One region of the Rhodococcus sp. FW305-130 genome, then DNA from elsewhere that is predicted to be linked to it. Evidence: riboswitches for the same ligand, from Rfam matches in the RefSeq annotation. Region 1 holds a riboswitch; the other holds the start of a gene.
What was found. A riboswitch is a leader RNA that binds a small molecule or an ion and turns the genes downstream of it on or off. The one in region 1 is predicted to bind cobalamin.
Positions count from the first base shown of each region.

Region 1 (7,813 bases):
GTTGTAGACCGCAAATGCCATATCTGCGGCTGCAACTGCCGAGATACGGCGAGCGACGACATCCCACGGCTTGAGGCGATCGGAGAGGGAGAGCACCGCATAGTCGTGCCCGAGGGGAGCGCCGACGCGACTGGCGACAGCGTTTGCCGCCGTCATACCGGGAAGGATGCGTACCGGCACGCCGCGCCACTGGTCTTCGGCGGCAACTTCGAGAACTGCTGCAGCCATGGCGAATACGCCGGGATCTCCCGACGAGACGACAGCTACACGGGCGCCGTTCTTCGCCAGGTCCAACGCCATCGCTGCGCGTTCGGCTTCGACGCGGTTGTCGCTGGAATGGCGCCGCTGGCCCGGACGCGTCGGCACGCGATCGACGTAAGGGCCGTAGCCGACGAGGTCGGTGGCCAACGAAAGCTCATGCGCCACTTCGGGTGTGGTCCAGGCGGTGTCGCCCGGCCCGAGTCCGACCACGACCACCTCGCCGCGGGATTCGGTTGCAGGTCGAGGGTTGTTCGACGGGCTCGGAACGATGGCGATCGAGAAGTACGGAACTCCGTCCGGGTCGACCTCGGCAGCGGATTCGACGCGTTGACGTGTGGTGCTCGCGCGCTCGACGTAGTGCGCTTCATCCAAGCGGCCGGAATCCTCGAGCGATTGCAGGACCGGGGGGAACGTACGTCCGAGCTTGAGGATGGCTGCGGCGTCGGTTTCCTTGAGTCGCCTGGTCAGCTCGGCCTGCGGCAACGTTCCGGGCAGGATCGTCAGGATCTCTTCACCCTCGACCAGCGGCTTTCCGAGTGCCGCAGATGCCGCGCTGACGGAGGTGACGCCGGGAATCACCTCGGCGTCGAAGCGATCGGCCAGCCTCTTGTGCATGTGCATGTAGGAGCTGTAGAAGAGCGGATCGCCGGCGGCGAGCAACGCGACGGTTCGACCGGCCGCGAGGTGAACTGCCAGCCGTTCGGCAGCCGCTTCGTAGAATTCGTCCATCGCGCCCTGGTATCCGCCGGGATGATCAACGGTCTCGGTGGTCACGGGGTAGACGAGGTGTTCTTCGATCTGTCCTTCGCGCATGTACGGCGCTGCAACTCCGCGGGAGATGCTCTTGCCGTGCCTCGCGGAGTGGAACGCAACCACATCGGCCTCGCCGATGACGCGGGCGGCCTTGACGGTCACCAATTCGGGATCGCCGGGGCCGATACCGACACCCCAGAGCTTGCCTGCACTCATTCGACTTCGCTCGCAATCGCGTTGACGACGGCCGCGGTGATCGCGCTGCCGCCGCGTCGGCCGCGGAGAACGAGATGATCGATCCCGCTGGCGTGTTCGATGAGGGCTTCCTTCGACTCGGCAGCGCCGATGAAGCCGACCGGACCTCCGACGATGGCGGCCGGACGGGGTGCGCCGGCTTCGATGAGGTTCAGGAGATGGAACAGTGCGGTGGGTGCGTTTCCGATCGCGACAACAGCGCCCTCGAGCTTGGCTCCCCACAGTTCGAGAGCAGCCGCCGAACGAGTGTTGTCGATGGTCGACGCCAGCACGGGAACCCGCGGATCGCCGAGGGTGCAGATGACGTCGTTGCCGGCGGGCAGACGCTTGCGCGTGATGCCGGCAGCCACCATCTGGGCGTCGCAGAAGATCGGCGCGCCGTCGCGCAGAGCTGCGCGCGCAGCCGAGACGACACCGGGTGTGAAGGCGACGTCGTCGACGAGATCGACCTGGCCACTTGCATGAATCATGCGCACTACAGCTTGCGAGACATCCGCCGGGAAACGGCACAGGTCGGCTTCGGCCCGAATGGTGGCAAAGGACTGGCGATAGATTTCCGCGCCGTCACGGATGTACTCGATCATGTGCCACACGATAGAGGCATCACCGATCGGCCGGATTCACCCGGTAACCGTCACCCGTCGCAATCACATCCGCTACGTCCCCGCGGGGACGTCCGCAGCTGCGGTCGCACCCGGCCCAGTGCTGGCGCCCGACGACGGGCAGTTCTGCCTGCTCGACGGCGGTGATTGCGTCGGTGCGCACATCGGCGAGCGACTTCTCGCATCCCGGGCTTCCGGTGCAGGCGGTGACGTCGAGCCACGGTGAGTTCTCGTCGAAGATCAACCCCATCGGCGCCAACACCCGGACTACCTGCTCGGCAGCCCATTCGTCGAGGTCGAAGATGTGCACCGATCGCCACGGCGTCACGACAACGGGCTTGTCGACGGCGGCCAGGAACTCGGCCAGCCGAGCGTCCAGCAGCCCGAATCGCAAGCCTCCGCCCAGGGCTACGGTCCCGTCGCGCTGCTCGAGCCAGCCGATGGTGGGCCGTGCATCCGGCGTGAGGTCCGCCGCACCGGTGGACTCGGCGCTCAGACCCAGCTGCTCGAGGGTGCGTTCGATACCGTCCGGAACCTCGGCCAGGCGCCAGTGCTTGTCGCGGACGTCGAGGAATGATCGAGCCGCCTCGAGGAGCAATTCGACGGCGTCGTCCGCCTGGACGAGATGAGTGGTGTGGTGACCGGCGAGCACCAGTGAATGCTCGGTGGCGCTGCGCGCATGGAGTCCGAAATCGCCCCGTAGCCCGGTGATGTCTCCGCGCCCGTCGTCGAGGGTGAACAGGGTTCGCCCTGGCAGATCCGCCAATGCGTGATCCGCTTGGATCGCCGAATCGAGACGGTGGACCAGTTCACGAATGTCGGCGACGCCCCCGATACGGCCGGACAGTGGGGACGCGAGGATGTTGCGCACTCGCTCGTGCGTCGCGGACGGCAGCAGACCGGCCGACGCGATTCGCGCTGCGAAGGCTTCGGGGTCCGAGACCGAGCGCAGTTGGACGTTGCCCCTCGAGGTGAGTTCCATCTGCCCGTTGCCGAGATCGCGCGCTGCGTCGGCGAGCGTCTGCAATTGGACCGGGGTGAGGAGTCCGCCGGGTAGGCGCACGCGTGCCAGTGCGCCGTCGGCGGCGTGGTGAACTTGCAGTGCACCCGGGCACGCGTCTGGCTGTGAACGGTCCGTGGGCATGGCTCCAGGGTACGACCTGTCATGAGTGCCTTCTGCGGACCGGTAGCATCACCACCACCAGTGACGGCAGTTGAGGAAACCGGTGAAAGTCCGGTGCGGTCGCGCCACTGTGAGTGTTGCTCGAGCGGGACGTGTTTCCGCTCGGAAACACGAGTCAGACCCTCAACCGCCGTCGATGACAGATCTGTGCCACGGGGCGCGAAACCCCAGGAAGGCTTCACCCGTGATTCTTCTGCTCTCCACGTCCGATACCGATCTGCTGAGCGCCCGCGCCAGCCAGGAAGCCGGCGACGGCGTCTCCTATCGCTGGGCCAACCCCTCACGCTTGCTGGTCTCGGAGGACTTGCCGCCCTTGCTCGACGGCGTCGACCTCGTGATCGTTCGTATCCTTGGCAGCCGTCGCAGCTGGGAAGACGGCTTGGAGATGGTCCTCGCCTCCGGACTCCCCGTAGTCGTTCTCGGCGGCGAGCACGCGCCGGATGCCGACCTCATGGAGTGCTCGACGGTCTCCGCCGGTGTTGCTGCCGAGGCGCACAACTACCTGGCTGAGGGTGGCACACAGAATCTGGCACAGCTGCACCACTTCCTCTCCGACACCGTCCTGCTCACCGGCCACGGTTTCGAGCCGCCGGCTCACCTGCCTTCCTGGGGCATCGCTGATTTCTCGCCCGATCTCGACTCGGCGAGCGGTCCGGTCATCGCAGTTCTGTACTACCGCGCCCAGCATTTGGCCGGAAACACCCGGTATATCCAGGCGTTGTGCGACGCGGTCGCCGAGGCCGGTGGCACCGCGCTCCCGATCTACTGCGCATCTCTGCGAACCGCAGAAGCCGAACTTCTGAGCACGCTCCGCCGCGCCGACGCCATGGTCGTGACAGTTCTTGCTGCCGGCGGCACCAAGCCCGCCACCGCGTCCGCTGGTGGGGACGACGAAGCCTGGGACGTCGCCGCACTCGCTGCACTCGACGTCCCGATCCTGCAGGGGCTGTGCCTGACCAGTAGCCGCGCCACCTGGGACGAGAACGACGACGGACTGTCGCCTCTCGACGTCGCGACGCAGGTCGCGGTGCCGGAGTTCGACGGTCGCATCATCACCGTCCCTTTCTCCTTCAAGGAAATCGACTCCGACGGGCTGTCCACGTACGTCCCCGATGTCGAGCGCGCTGCCCGTGTCGCCGGTATCGCCGTCCGTCACGGCAAGCTTCGTCACATTCCGACCACCCAGCGTCGCGTTGCTCTGATGCTCTCGGCGTACCCGACCAAGCACGCCCGTATCGGCAACGCCGTCGGCCTCGACACTCCGGCGAGCGCAATCGATCTGCTCACCGAAATGCGTTCTGCCGGTTACGACCTCGGTCCGGTCGACGGTCCTGACGCAGTTCCCGGCCTGGCGGCCAAGGACGGCGATGCGCTGATCCACGCCCTGATTGCGGCCGGCGGACAGGATCCCGACTGGCTTACCGCCGAGCAGCTAGAGGGCAATCCGATCCGCATCTCGGCAGCGAAGTACCGCGACTGGTTCGCCACCCTGCCCGAAGAGTTGCGCAGCGGAGTCGAGGAACACTGGGGCACAGCGCCCGGCGAGCTGTACGTCGATCGCTCGCAGGATCCGGACGGCGAAATCGTCATCGCGGCACTGCGATTCAACAACATCGTCCTCATGGTTCAGCCGCCGCGGGGATTCGGTGAAAAGCCTGTCGCGATCTACCACGACCCGGATCTGCCGCCGAGCCACCACTACCTCGCGGCCTACCGCTGGATCGCTGCCACCCCGGACAACGGCGGATTCGGCGCCGACGCCGTTGTGCACCTCGGCAAGCACGGCAACCTCGAATGGTTGCCGGGCAAGACGCTCGGCATGTCCAGCAACTGCGGCACCGACGCAGCGCTCGGCGACCTGCCGCTGATCTACCCGTTCCTGGTCAACGATCCGGGCGAGGGAACACAGGCCAAGCGTCGTGCTCACGCGACGCTCGTCGATCACCTGATCCCGCCGATGGCCCGTGCCGAAAGCTACGGCGACATCTCCCGCCTCGAGCAACTGCTCGACGAGCACTCCAACATTTCCGCACTCGATCCGTCCAAGCTCCCGGCTATTCGCCAGCAGATCTGGACACTGATGCGTGCCGCCAAGATGGACCACGACCTCGGCCTCGCCGAGCGGCCTGAAGAAGACGTGTTCGACGACATGCTCCTGCACGTCGACGGTTGGCTGTGCGAGATCAAGGACGTCCAGATCCGCGACGGTCTGCACATTCTCGGCCGTGCCCCCCAGGGCGACGCCGAAATCGAACTGGTCCTCGCCATGCTGCGAGCCCGTCAGATGTGGGGCGGCGAACAGAGCGTCCCCGGTTTGCGTGAAGCACTCGGGCTCAGCGAAGACGGCGACGAGTCGCGCAGCCGTGTCGACGACGTCGAGGAAAAGGCGCACGCACTGGTTCGCGGCATGTACGACGCCGATTGGAACCCCGCTGCGGCAGAACAACTCAGCGACGACGAGACCGTCGTGAAGATCCTGCAGTTCGCGGCCACCGAAGTGGTTCCGCGTCTGCGGCAGACCGACAATGAGATCAAGCAGGTCCTGCACGCGCTCGACGGCGGATTCATCGCCGCGGGCCCGAGCGGTTCGCCGCTGCGCGGCCTGATCAACGTTCTTCCCACTGGTCGTAACTTCTACTCCGTCGACCCCAAGGCAGTTCCTTCACGCCTGGCGTGGGAGACCGGTCAGGCGATGGCCGAGTCGCTCGCCGCTCGCTATCTCGCCGATCACGGCGAATACCCGCGCTCGGTGGGTCTGTCGGTGTGGGGAACCGCCGCCATGCGTACCTCCGGCGACGACATCGCCGAAGTGTTCGCGCTCCTCGGTGTTCGCCCCGTCTGGGACGAAGCAAGCCGACGCGTCGTCAACCTCGAAGTGATCGATCTCGAAGAACTCGGCCGCCCGCGCATCGACGTCACCGTCCGCATCTCCGGATTCTTCCGTGATGCGTTCCCACACGTGCTCGCACTGCTCGACGACGCCGTTCAGCTGGTCGCGGCACTGGACGAGACGGACGAGCAGAACTACGTGCGCGCCCACGCACAGGCCGACCTTGCCGAGCACGGCGACGCCAGGCGTGCGACCACCCGTATCTTCGGTTCGAAGCCCGGAACCTACGGCGCCGGACTGCTGCAACTCATCGACTCCAAGACCTGGCGCGGTGACGACGACCTCGCCGAGGTGTACACCAACTGGGGCGGCTTCGCGTACGGCCGTGGGCTCGACGGAATCCCGGCAGCCGACGACATGCGCAGTGCATACCGTCGAATCAACGTGGCAGCCAAGAACACCGACACACGTGAGCACGACATCGCCGATTCGGACGACTACTTCCAGTACCACGGCGGCATGGTTGCCACCGTGCGCGCGCTGACCGGAAAGTCGCCCGAGGCATATATCGGCGACAGCACTAGGCCGGAATCGGTTCGCACACGCACACTTTCGGAAGAGACCGCACGTGTCTTCCGGGCGCGCGTGGTCAATCCCCGCTGGCTCGACGCGATGCGCCGTCATGGGTACAAGGGTGCCTTCGAGATGGCAGCCACGGTCGACTACCTCTTCGGATACGACGCCACCACCAACGTGGTCGCGGACTGGATGTACGAAAAGCTCGCCGAGACCTACGTTCTGGACGAGCAGAACCAGAAGTTCATGACGCAATCCAATCCGTGGGCACTACACGGAATCGCCGAGCGGCTCCTCGAAGCCGCCGAGCGCAACATGTGGGAGCACCCCGAGCAGAAGACACTCGACGGCTTGCGTCAGGTGTACCTCGAAACCGAAGGCGAACTCGAGGGGGAGTAAACCTCGAGAATCATCAGCAGGTCCGGGCGCTGAAGTGTTTCAGCGTCCGGACTTGATGATCTGAGCGATGTTCCGCTCCGCCAGAGCAGTGATGGTCAGTGACGGATTGACGGTGCCGGTGCTGCCCGGAATGGCAGCGCCGTCCATCACGTACAGGCCGTCGTAGCCCTTGACTCGCCCGTAGCCGTCGGTTGCCTTGCCGAGAACCGCACCGCCGAGGGGATGCGCGGTGAACGAGGAATTGACGTCTTTCGCGAACGGCAAGGCGGACGGCAGCGTGGTGCCGGCGAAGGCCATCTTGTTCTGGACGGCGCGCAGGGCCTCGACGGTGGCGTCGTTGCCGTTCTTCGGCCAGTTCAGCACCACCTGATCGTTGCCCCCGTCGTAGGCGAAGTCGGCGCGCTGCGAATCGAGGGTCATACCCAAGGTTCCGAGCATGCCGATGTTGACGGGTAGGCCGGGGACGTACCAGTTTTCCAGGGAGAGGGGCATTCCCGACTCGTCGACGATGCGTGATGCCGACGGTGCGGCTTGCGCAGTGCCGTCACTGAAGCCGAACGAGCGCACCATCCCGGCGTCGCCGTTCGTTCCCCAGCCCTTACCGACGTGTTCGTTGAGGTTCGGCAGCGCGCCCGTCGCCTGGGCGCGTACCAGCAGTTCGGAGGTGCCGATCGAACCGGCGCCGAGGAACAGACGGTCACAGGTAAGAGTCTTCCGGGCCAGAACGCCACCCGTCGGATCCGTCGATTCGACGTCGACGACGTAGCGTCCATCACGTTCGCGACTGATCGCGAGCACCTGATGTCCGTAACAGACGGTGGCTCGTCCGGTGGCTTCGGCGGCGGGAATGTAATTCTGCGTGAGGTCGAACTTCGCGCCGTTGGAGTTACCCATGTTGCTGTCACCGACAGTGGCCGAGGCTCGGGTTCGGCCGTCGAGTTCTGAGCGCACCAC
Region 1 is NZ_JBYTAP010000006.1:376,894-384,706, reverse strand. It holds gene cobJ (precorrin-3B C(17)-methyltransferase) at 1-1,230, opposite strand, end outside; gene AC3WQS_RS20790 (precorrin-8X methylmutase) at 1,227-1,853, opposite strand; gene cobG (precorrin-3B synthase) at 1,873-3,015, opposite strand; cobalamin riboswitch at 3,067-3,199, shown strand; gene cobN (cobaltochelatase subunit CobN) at 3,239-6,859, shown strand; gene AC3WQS_RS20775 (GMC oxidoreductase) at 6,899-7,813, opposite strand, start outside.

Region 2 (7,813 bases), on a different contig from region 1:
TCCCGGCCTCTCGGCCATCTCTCGCATCTGTCCCTCGGGGGTGATGGTGAACTCTCCCTCGATCAGCAAGGTCGGCACGTCGATCGCCTTCCACTGATCCCAGAAATGCCTCGTGCCCCACTCCTCCGAGATGTCGCGGAAGGTCGACACCTCGCCGTGCAGGTACCACCCGTCGTCGCGGCGGTCGAAAGAGTCGAGAAAGTACTGGCCGGCGACGGGCCCGAAGAATTCCTTCATCGCGTCCTCGGAAGCAAACGGCTGCGGCCACGCCGAGATCATCTGAGCCCAATCCGCGGCGGTGCGTCCGCGAAAATCCGGAGCCATGTCTTCGAGGACCAGTGCACAAACCTTTTCGGGATGCGATGCGGCGAAGCACCACGCGTGCAGAGCCCCCATCGAATGGCCGATCACGATCATCGGCTCCTCGATGGACGCAACGGCAGATGCCAGGTCGTCGACGAATGCCTCGGTGGTCAGCTCTGACGGCGCGGGCCGGCCGTGACCGGCGGCGTCGAACGTGTAGACGTGGCCGAACTCGCGGATCCAGGGCACCTGGCGTCGCCACGTCCTCGAGCTGCCCATGAGGCCGTGCAACAACAGAATCGGTTGTCCTGTTCCACCTTCGTCATGCAACACGAGTGTCACGGTACGCGGTGAAGGTGCGCGGGTAATGTCGCTTGCATGGCAGTCGTGAAGATCAATGCAATCGAGGTCCCCGAGGGCGCCGGCCCCGAACTGGAGAAGCGCTTCGCAGCACGCGCTCATGCAGTCGAGAACTCCCCGGGCTTTCTCGGATTCCAACTCCTCCGCCCCACCGCAGGTGAGAGCCGCTACTTCGTGGTGACGCAGTGGGAGTCCGAGCAGGCGTTCGCCGATTGGCGTGACGGCCCTGCCCGCGAAGCCCATTCCGGCGAGCGTGCGAAGCCCGTCGCTTCGGGTGCGTCGTTGCTCGAGTTCGAAGTTGTTCTGGACGTCGCCGCAAAGAGCTGATCTAGAACGATTGTGCCCGCCTTGGCGGGCACAATCGACGGTCATCTCGGCTTACGCGTTGACACGGTGCGGGCAGTAGTGCAAAAGTTCGCATGTAAACGCGATGGTCCGACAGGAATCCGGTGAAAGCCCGGAGCGGTCGCGCCACTGTAATTCGAGGTGAAGTGCCTTTTTCGGCACGACTATTTCGACAGCCAGACACTTCGGCCATCGCATGGACCTAGGGGACGCGAAAATCCCAGGAGGCTTCGATGGCTCTCGCCTATTCTCCCGATACGTCGATCGATTCGACTCGTCTTGCTTTCCTCGCCGCTGCAGTAGTTCTGTTCGCGATGCTCGCTCTCTACCTGGTCGGATTCGACCAGGGCGCTATCTCTCGCACCGGCATGTACATGCATGAATTGATGCACGACGGTCGACACTTGATGGGCCTGCCGTGCCACTAGTCGACAATTTCACGAAGCTTCTCATTCGTGGTTTGTTGGCTGGTTTGATCGCAGGCATCCTTGCCGGCGGAGTTGCATTCGTGCTGGGTGAACCGCACGTCAATGCCGCCATTGCGATCGAAGAAGCCAACAGCGCCACCGGTGAGGTTGCCGGCGAAGCCGCTGGGCATTCGCACGGTGACGAAGAAGAACCACTGGTGAGCCGCGACGGGCAGCGCGCCGGGCTGTTCCTGGCCACAGCGCTGGCCGGACTGGCACTCGGGGCGATCTTCTCGGTCGTTGCCAATTACGCTCGACGACTCACCGGAATGTCCGGGCCGTTGTTGGCGATCACCATCGCCGTCGGTGGTTGGCTGGCCATCGAGGCCGTGCCCTTCTTCAAGTACCCGGCCAATCCGCCGGCCGTCGGAGATCCCGACACCATCAACCAGCGCACACTGCTGTGGCTGGCCGCCGTGATTCTCGGGCTACTGTCCGTCACCGCGGCAGCAGCGGCGGCAAAGGCAGTTTCCGGGCACGAGTTCCTCAGCGTGCGCATCGCTGCTCCGGTGGCTGCGTTCCTGGTGATCGCCACGATCGGTTACGTCTCGCTTCCCGGCATCAACGAGGTGGGCGAGGACTTCCCGGCAACTCTGCTGTGGGAGTTCCGACTTTCCTCGCTCGCTACGCAGGCGACGCTCTGGCTCGTACTCGGGTTGGCATTCGCCTTCCTCACCGAGCGCGCGACCAAGAACACCGAAGTAGCAAAGAAGTACGCCCTTCGCTGATCCTGCTGTGCGCCTTTATTAACCGCGGGCGGTTAATAAAGGCGCACAGCAGTTCTATTTCAGCTCAGATGATGCACTTCCTGCAGTCCGTACACCGGCGTCGGGATGCCCTCGTAGCGCGCCTTCAACTGCAACGCCAAGTACAGCGAGTAGTGGCGCGACTGGTGCAGATTGCCTCCGTGGAACCACAGCGCTTCCTGCTGCGTCGGCTTCCACATGTTGCGCTGCTCGCCTTCCCACGGTCCCGGATCCTTGGTGGTATTCGAGCCCAGGCCCCACACCTTGCCGACCTTGTCGGCGGTGTCCTGGCCGATCAGATCCGCCACCCAGCCGTTCATCGAGCCGTAGCCGGTCGCGTAGACCACCACGTCGGCAGGCAATTCCGTACCGTCTTCGAGGATCACGCTGTTCTCGGTCAGCTCACGAATGTTGCCGTGCGCGAGCTTGATGTCCCCGTTCGCGACCAGTTCGGCCGCGCCGACGTCGATGTAGTAACCCGAGCCGCGTCGTAGGTACTTCATGAACAGACCTGAACCGTCGTCACCCCAGTCGTGCTCGAAGCCCGCCTTCTCGAGGCGATCGTAGAAATCCTTGTCGCGCTCACGGATTGCGTCGTACACCGGGATCTGGAACTCGTGCATGATCCGGTACGGCAGCGAACCGAACGTGAGGTCCGCCTTGTGTGTCGTCATGCCCGCGGCCAGTGCTCGCTCCGAGTACAGATCGCCCAAGCCCAAATCCATCAGCGAATCCGACTTCACGATGTGCGTCGAGCTGCGCTGCACCATCGTGACGTCGATGCCGTTCTCCCACAGTGCGCCGCAGATGTCGTGCGAGGAGTTATTGGCCCCGATCACGACGACCTTCTTGCCCACGTACTGATCCGGGCCGGGGTGCTTGCTCGAGTGGTGCTGATCGCCGAGGAACTTGTCCTGCCCGGGGAACGTCGGAACGTTGGCCTTGCCGGACATACCCGTCGCCATCACCAACTGCTTGGGACGCAACGTCAGCTTCTCGCCGTTGCGGTTGACCTCGACGGTCCATTCCTGGGTCTTCTCGTCGAACGACGCAGAGGTGCAGGTCGTGGAACTCCAGTACGGAACCTCCATGACCTTGGTGTACATCTCGAGCCAGTCGCCGATCTTGTCCTTGGGCGCGAACACCGGCCAGTTGTCGGGGAACGGCATGTATGGCAGGTGGTCGTACCAAACCGGATCGTGCAGGCACAGGGACTTGTAGCGTCCACGCCACTGGTCGCCCGGCCGCTCGTGGCTGTCGATCACGATGGCCGGAACTCCGAGTTGGCGCATCCGGGCACCGAGGGCGATGCCTCCCTGTCCGCCGCCGACGATCACGACGTAAGGCTGTGTGGTGTAACCGAGTTCGCGATCCTCGATCTCCTTCTGCTCGGCCCACGTGATGCGGTTCGGGTCTGCTCCGTGCTTCGCTCCACGAGGCCGGCGAGTGCCCTTACCTTCTTCGTGTCCCTTCAATTCCTGCAACGACGTCAGCAGGGTCCAACCTTCATCTCCTTTCAAACGAAGGTGCCCGTGCGCGCGACCGGTTGCAGTCTCGAATTCGATCCAGGCCGACGTGACGCCGTCGGCTTCGTCGGGTGTCTCGGTGGTCCGGAATCCCGAAGGATCGGTGTCGTCGAGACGCTCGGAGAGCATGTCGGCAATCTGCTCGCGACCTTCGACGGTCTTGATGTTCCAGGTGAACGACACCAAGTCGCGCCAGAAGCTGTCGAGTGCAAATTTGCCTGCCACACGCTCGATGTCACGAGCCGCGAGGGCCGACTCGAAATCCGCCAGCCAGGCGTCGACGCGTTCCTGAGGTGTCACCGCCGTCAACTTCACCTCGGGGGTGACTGCGGAATCGATGGTTTGCGTCATCACTTCTCCTTGTTTGTGAATGTGAGACACAGCACATCCCATAAGTGGCCCCGGTCACAAGCGTTGCAGTCTGTTGCAATCAGCGGGCGCGGTGCCGCCGCCCGATACCGGTTACCCGCACCGATGTGCGGGCAACCGACTCACCCCTCAGTAGGCTTGAATTTGCCGAGTCCCAGCGACTGAAATCCCACGACGTAGAACAGCGTCCACAACACGGCCCAGTCCACGAAACCCAGTGCATTGCCGTGTAATCCGTCGACAACTGCCGGCTCGTGAAGAATGTGCTCTGCCGCAAAGCGGTAATAGAACAAGAATGTGACCACCGCGAGCGCAAACGTGAGCAGCGCGCGGATCGCCAGGTTGACCCCGTCCGCAAAGCCCGTGGGCTTGTTACCGAAGGCGTTGGCCCAGAAGATCATCCAGAAGGCCCAGCACACACCGAGCTGCGCCGGGAACTGATGGACCACACCACCCAACTCGGCAACGGCATCGCTTCCCACCAACACCTTCACGACCGGAAGTGCCACGAAGTACAAGCCGGTTCCGACGGCGAAGTTACCGATCGTGGCTGCGAGCGCCGTCTTACCGCCGCCGCCGAACAGTCGCCACGGCCAGTTGTCGAGCGTCTGGCCAGTCAGGATCACGACCACCACGACGCAGTAGAACCATCCGAGTGCGGTGTCGACGGTCATCAACGGATCCGTGGCGGACAGCGACACGGACGGCAGACCGAACACGAAGTACAGCGCCAGCGTCGGGACGGCGACAAACGCGATCTCACACAAACCCACCAACGGCTGCTTCATCCCGAGGGAAGTCCACGGCCAATGCTGCCAGTTCAGGACCACCATCACCCAGGTCCCGAAGCCGAAGAGCACGAACAGCGCACCCGCGAAATATCCGAGGCCGCCCTCACGATCGGCCGCGAAATCCGGGTACAAACTCCCCAAGCCGTTTGCCAGGAGCCACGTCACCACGACGGCGAAGACCGCGGTCGCGACCATGATCGCCAAGCCTTTCGCCGGCTGTGGGAGTCGATCGAAGCCGGCGAACTCGCAATTGAAGCCGATGAACACAACAAAAAGGATTGCCCAGAAAAGCGCCGCGTTGAACGGCAGAGGATAGAAACTCCAGGGACTGGTGGTCGGATCGGCCAGAAGGTACCAACTCGCCACGGCCAGCACGAGAACGATCACGAGGTTCGCGATCCCGAACCCGATCCAGCGGCGTGACGGTTGTCGGCTCGGCGTGGCCGGTTCCGTGGGTGTGTCGACTGTAGCGGTCATGTGCCCTCTCCCAGATTGTCTCGCAAGATGATTCGCGAAGTGGTGGCGCAACTATGGAACCGTCGCGCGGGGTACCGGGAGGGTTGCCGAGGGTTGCAACTGCTGTCCGATTTTCCGGAATTGCAACACGGTGCAACCCTTCCGCATTGTGGTCGCCGTCACATACAAATCACTCACCGGTTCACAACCGACTGGTTCACTGCTTACGAGGAGATCTGCATGAGCATCACGGGCAAGGTAGTACTGGTCACCGGCGCCGGCCAAGGAATCGGACGCGGAATCGCTCTCCGCCTCGCCCACGACGGCGCCGACATCGCGTTGGTCGACCTCGACCAGACCAAGCTGGATGCGGTTGCCGACGAGATCAGACAGATCGGTCGTCGTGCGACGACGTTTATCGCCGATGTCAGCGATCGCGCGCAGGTTCACGCCGCAGTCGAACACGCGCACAGTGAGTTGAGCGGATTCGACGTCATCGTCAACAACGCGGGAATCGCTCTCGTCGGCCCGATCTCCGATGCGACGCCGGAAGAGGTCTCCAAGATCTGGAGCGTCAACGTCGACGGTGTCCTGTGGGGAATTCAAGCCGCAGCGGCAAAGTTCCAGGCGCTCGGTCAGCGCGGAAAGATCATCAACGCGTCGTCCATCGCCGGTCATGACGGGTTCGCCATGTTAGGTGTTTACAGCGCAACAAAATTCGCGGTCAGGGCCCTCACTCAGGCTGCGGCCAAGGAATACGCGTCCGACGGAATCACCGTCAACGCGTACTGCCCCGGCGTCGTGGGCACCGACATGTGGGTGACGATCGACAAGAGGTTCGCCGAGTTGACCGGTGCGCCAGAGGGCGCCACCTACGAGAAGTTCGTCGGCGGAATTGCGCTGGGTCGAGCTGAAACCCCCGACGACGTAGCCGGTTTCGTCTCTTACCTCGCTGGGCCCGATTCCGACTACATGACCGGGCAGGCCGGTCTCATCGACGGCGGTCTCGTCTACCGCTGACCGAGGTGTCTTCACTGAAAGCGGCGTCTTCGCCGAAAGCGGTGTCTTCACTGAAAAAGCGGTTGCCAGAGCCTGCGATGCCGCCCGGCGAGGATCCTCGCGACTACGCGAGGACCCTCGCCGCGGTGTACGACGCGACGATGGCCGGAGACCGCGCACCGGCCCGCCCAAGGGACGTGGTGCGCCAATCGTGGCAGCGCCTGCGCGAACTCGGTATCGATCCCGAGCACAGCCGGGTCGAACCGTCGATGGACGTCGCCGAACTCGATCTCCGTCGTCGTGAGTCCGGACTGTACGACGTACTCGACGACGTGACACGCGGACTCGAATCGGTCACCGCGAGCGGTGAGAACATCATGGTCGTCGCAGATCTTCGCGGAACTGTACTGTGGCGCAGCGGTTCCCATCGCGTACTGGACCAAGCTGCGCGTCTGGGATTTGTCGAAGGGGCGAACTGGGCGGAGGACAACGTCGGCACCAATGCCATCGGAACGGCATTGGTGTCACGACAGGCGGTTCAGATCTTCTCGGCGGAACACTATGCGCGCAGCCATCATCCGTGGACGTGTGCGGGGGCGCCCATCCGCGATCCGCGGGACGACCGTGTCATCGGCGTCGTCGACATCAGTGGTCCTGCCAAGACCGTCCATCCCACGACGCTCGCTCTGGTCGACGCCGTCGCACGCCTCGCTCAATCACACCTGCGCGACAAGCATCGGGACAATCTCGATCAACTACGTTCTGTTGCAGGGCCGATGCTTGCACGAAGCGGATCACCCGCATTGGTGATCGACACCCACGGATGGGTCGCAGCGGTCGACGCGTTACCTCATCGCTCGCGCGTGCTGCTCCCCGCAGCTTTGGCTCCCGGCAGGGCATGGTTCCCGGCCCTGGGCCTGTGCGAACTGGATCCGCTTCCCGGCGGGTGGCTGGTTCGACCGATCGCCACCGGCGAGAGAATCAGCGCGCCCACGGTGCATATCGATCTGCGCGATTCCGAGAACATGTCGGTGACCGTCACGTCGGGTTTCGGCGAATGGGCATACGCCCCCACCCAACGACATGCGGAGATTCTGTTCCTCCTCGGATCCGAGAGACGGGGACTGACTGCATCGCGGTTGGCGCAAGATCTGTTCGGCGACCCGGCCCGCACGGTGACCGCGCGGGCCGAGATGTCGCGTCTGCGAAAGAACCTCGCCGGAGTTGTTGCAGCGCAGCCGTACCGGTTCGTCGATGCAGCGCACGTGACGTTGTCCTGCCCAGTGAACGGCGCACATCTGTTGCCGTTTTCGAATGCCCCGGCGGTGCGTGCCGCTCGCCTTACTCAGGCCGGTTCGGAGGCCTGAGTGAGCAACTGCAGAAACACCTCTTCGGGCTGAGCGCCCGACACGGCAACCGCACGGTTGGCGACAAAGAACGGAACGCCGCTG
Region 2 is NZ_JBYTAP010000003.1:136,509-144,321, reverse strand. It holds gene AC3WQS_RS10695 (alpha/beta fold hydrolase) at 1-636, opposite strand, end outside; gene mhuD (mycobilin-forming heme oxygenase MhuD) at 682-990, shown strand; cobalamin riboswitch at 1,078-1,216, shown strand; gene AC3WQS_RS10685 (CbtB domain-containing protein) at 1,242-1,436, shown strand; gene AC3WQS_RS10680 (CbtA family protein) at 1,427-2,203, shown strand; gene AC3WQS_RS10675 (flavin-containing monooxygenase) at 2,263-4,098, opposite strand; gene AC3WQS_RS10670 (hypothetical protein) at 4,239-5,384, opposite strand; gene AC3WQS_RS10665 (acetoin reductase) at 5,604-6,383, shown strand; gene AC3WQS_RS10660 (GAF domain-containing protein) at 6,461-7,729, shown strand; gene AC3WQS_RS10655 (DsbA family oxidoreductase) at 7,708-7,813, opposite strand, start outside.
Region 2: linked by a shared signal. The riboswitch ahead of AC3WQS_RS10685 (CbtB domain-containing protein) and the one ahead of cobN (cobaltochelatase subunit CobN) in region 1 are both predicted to bind cobalamin.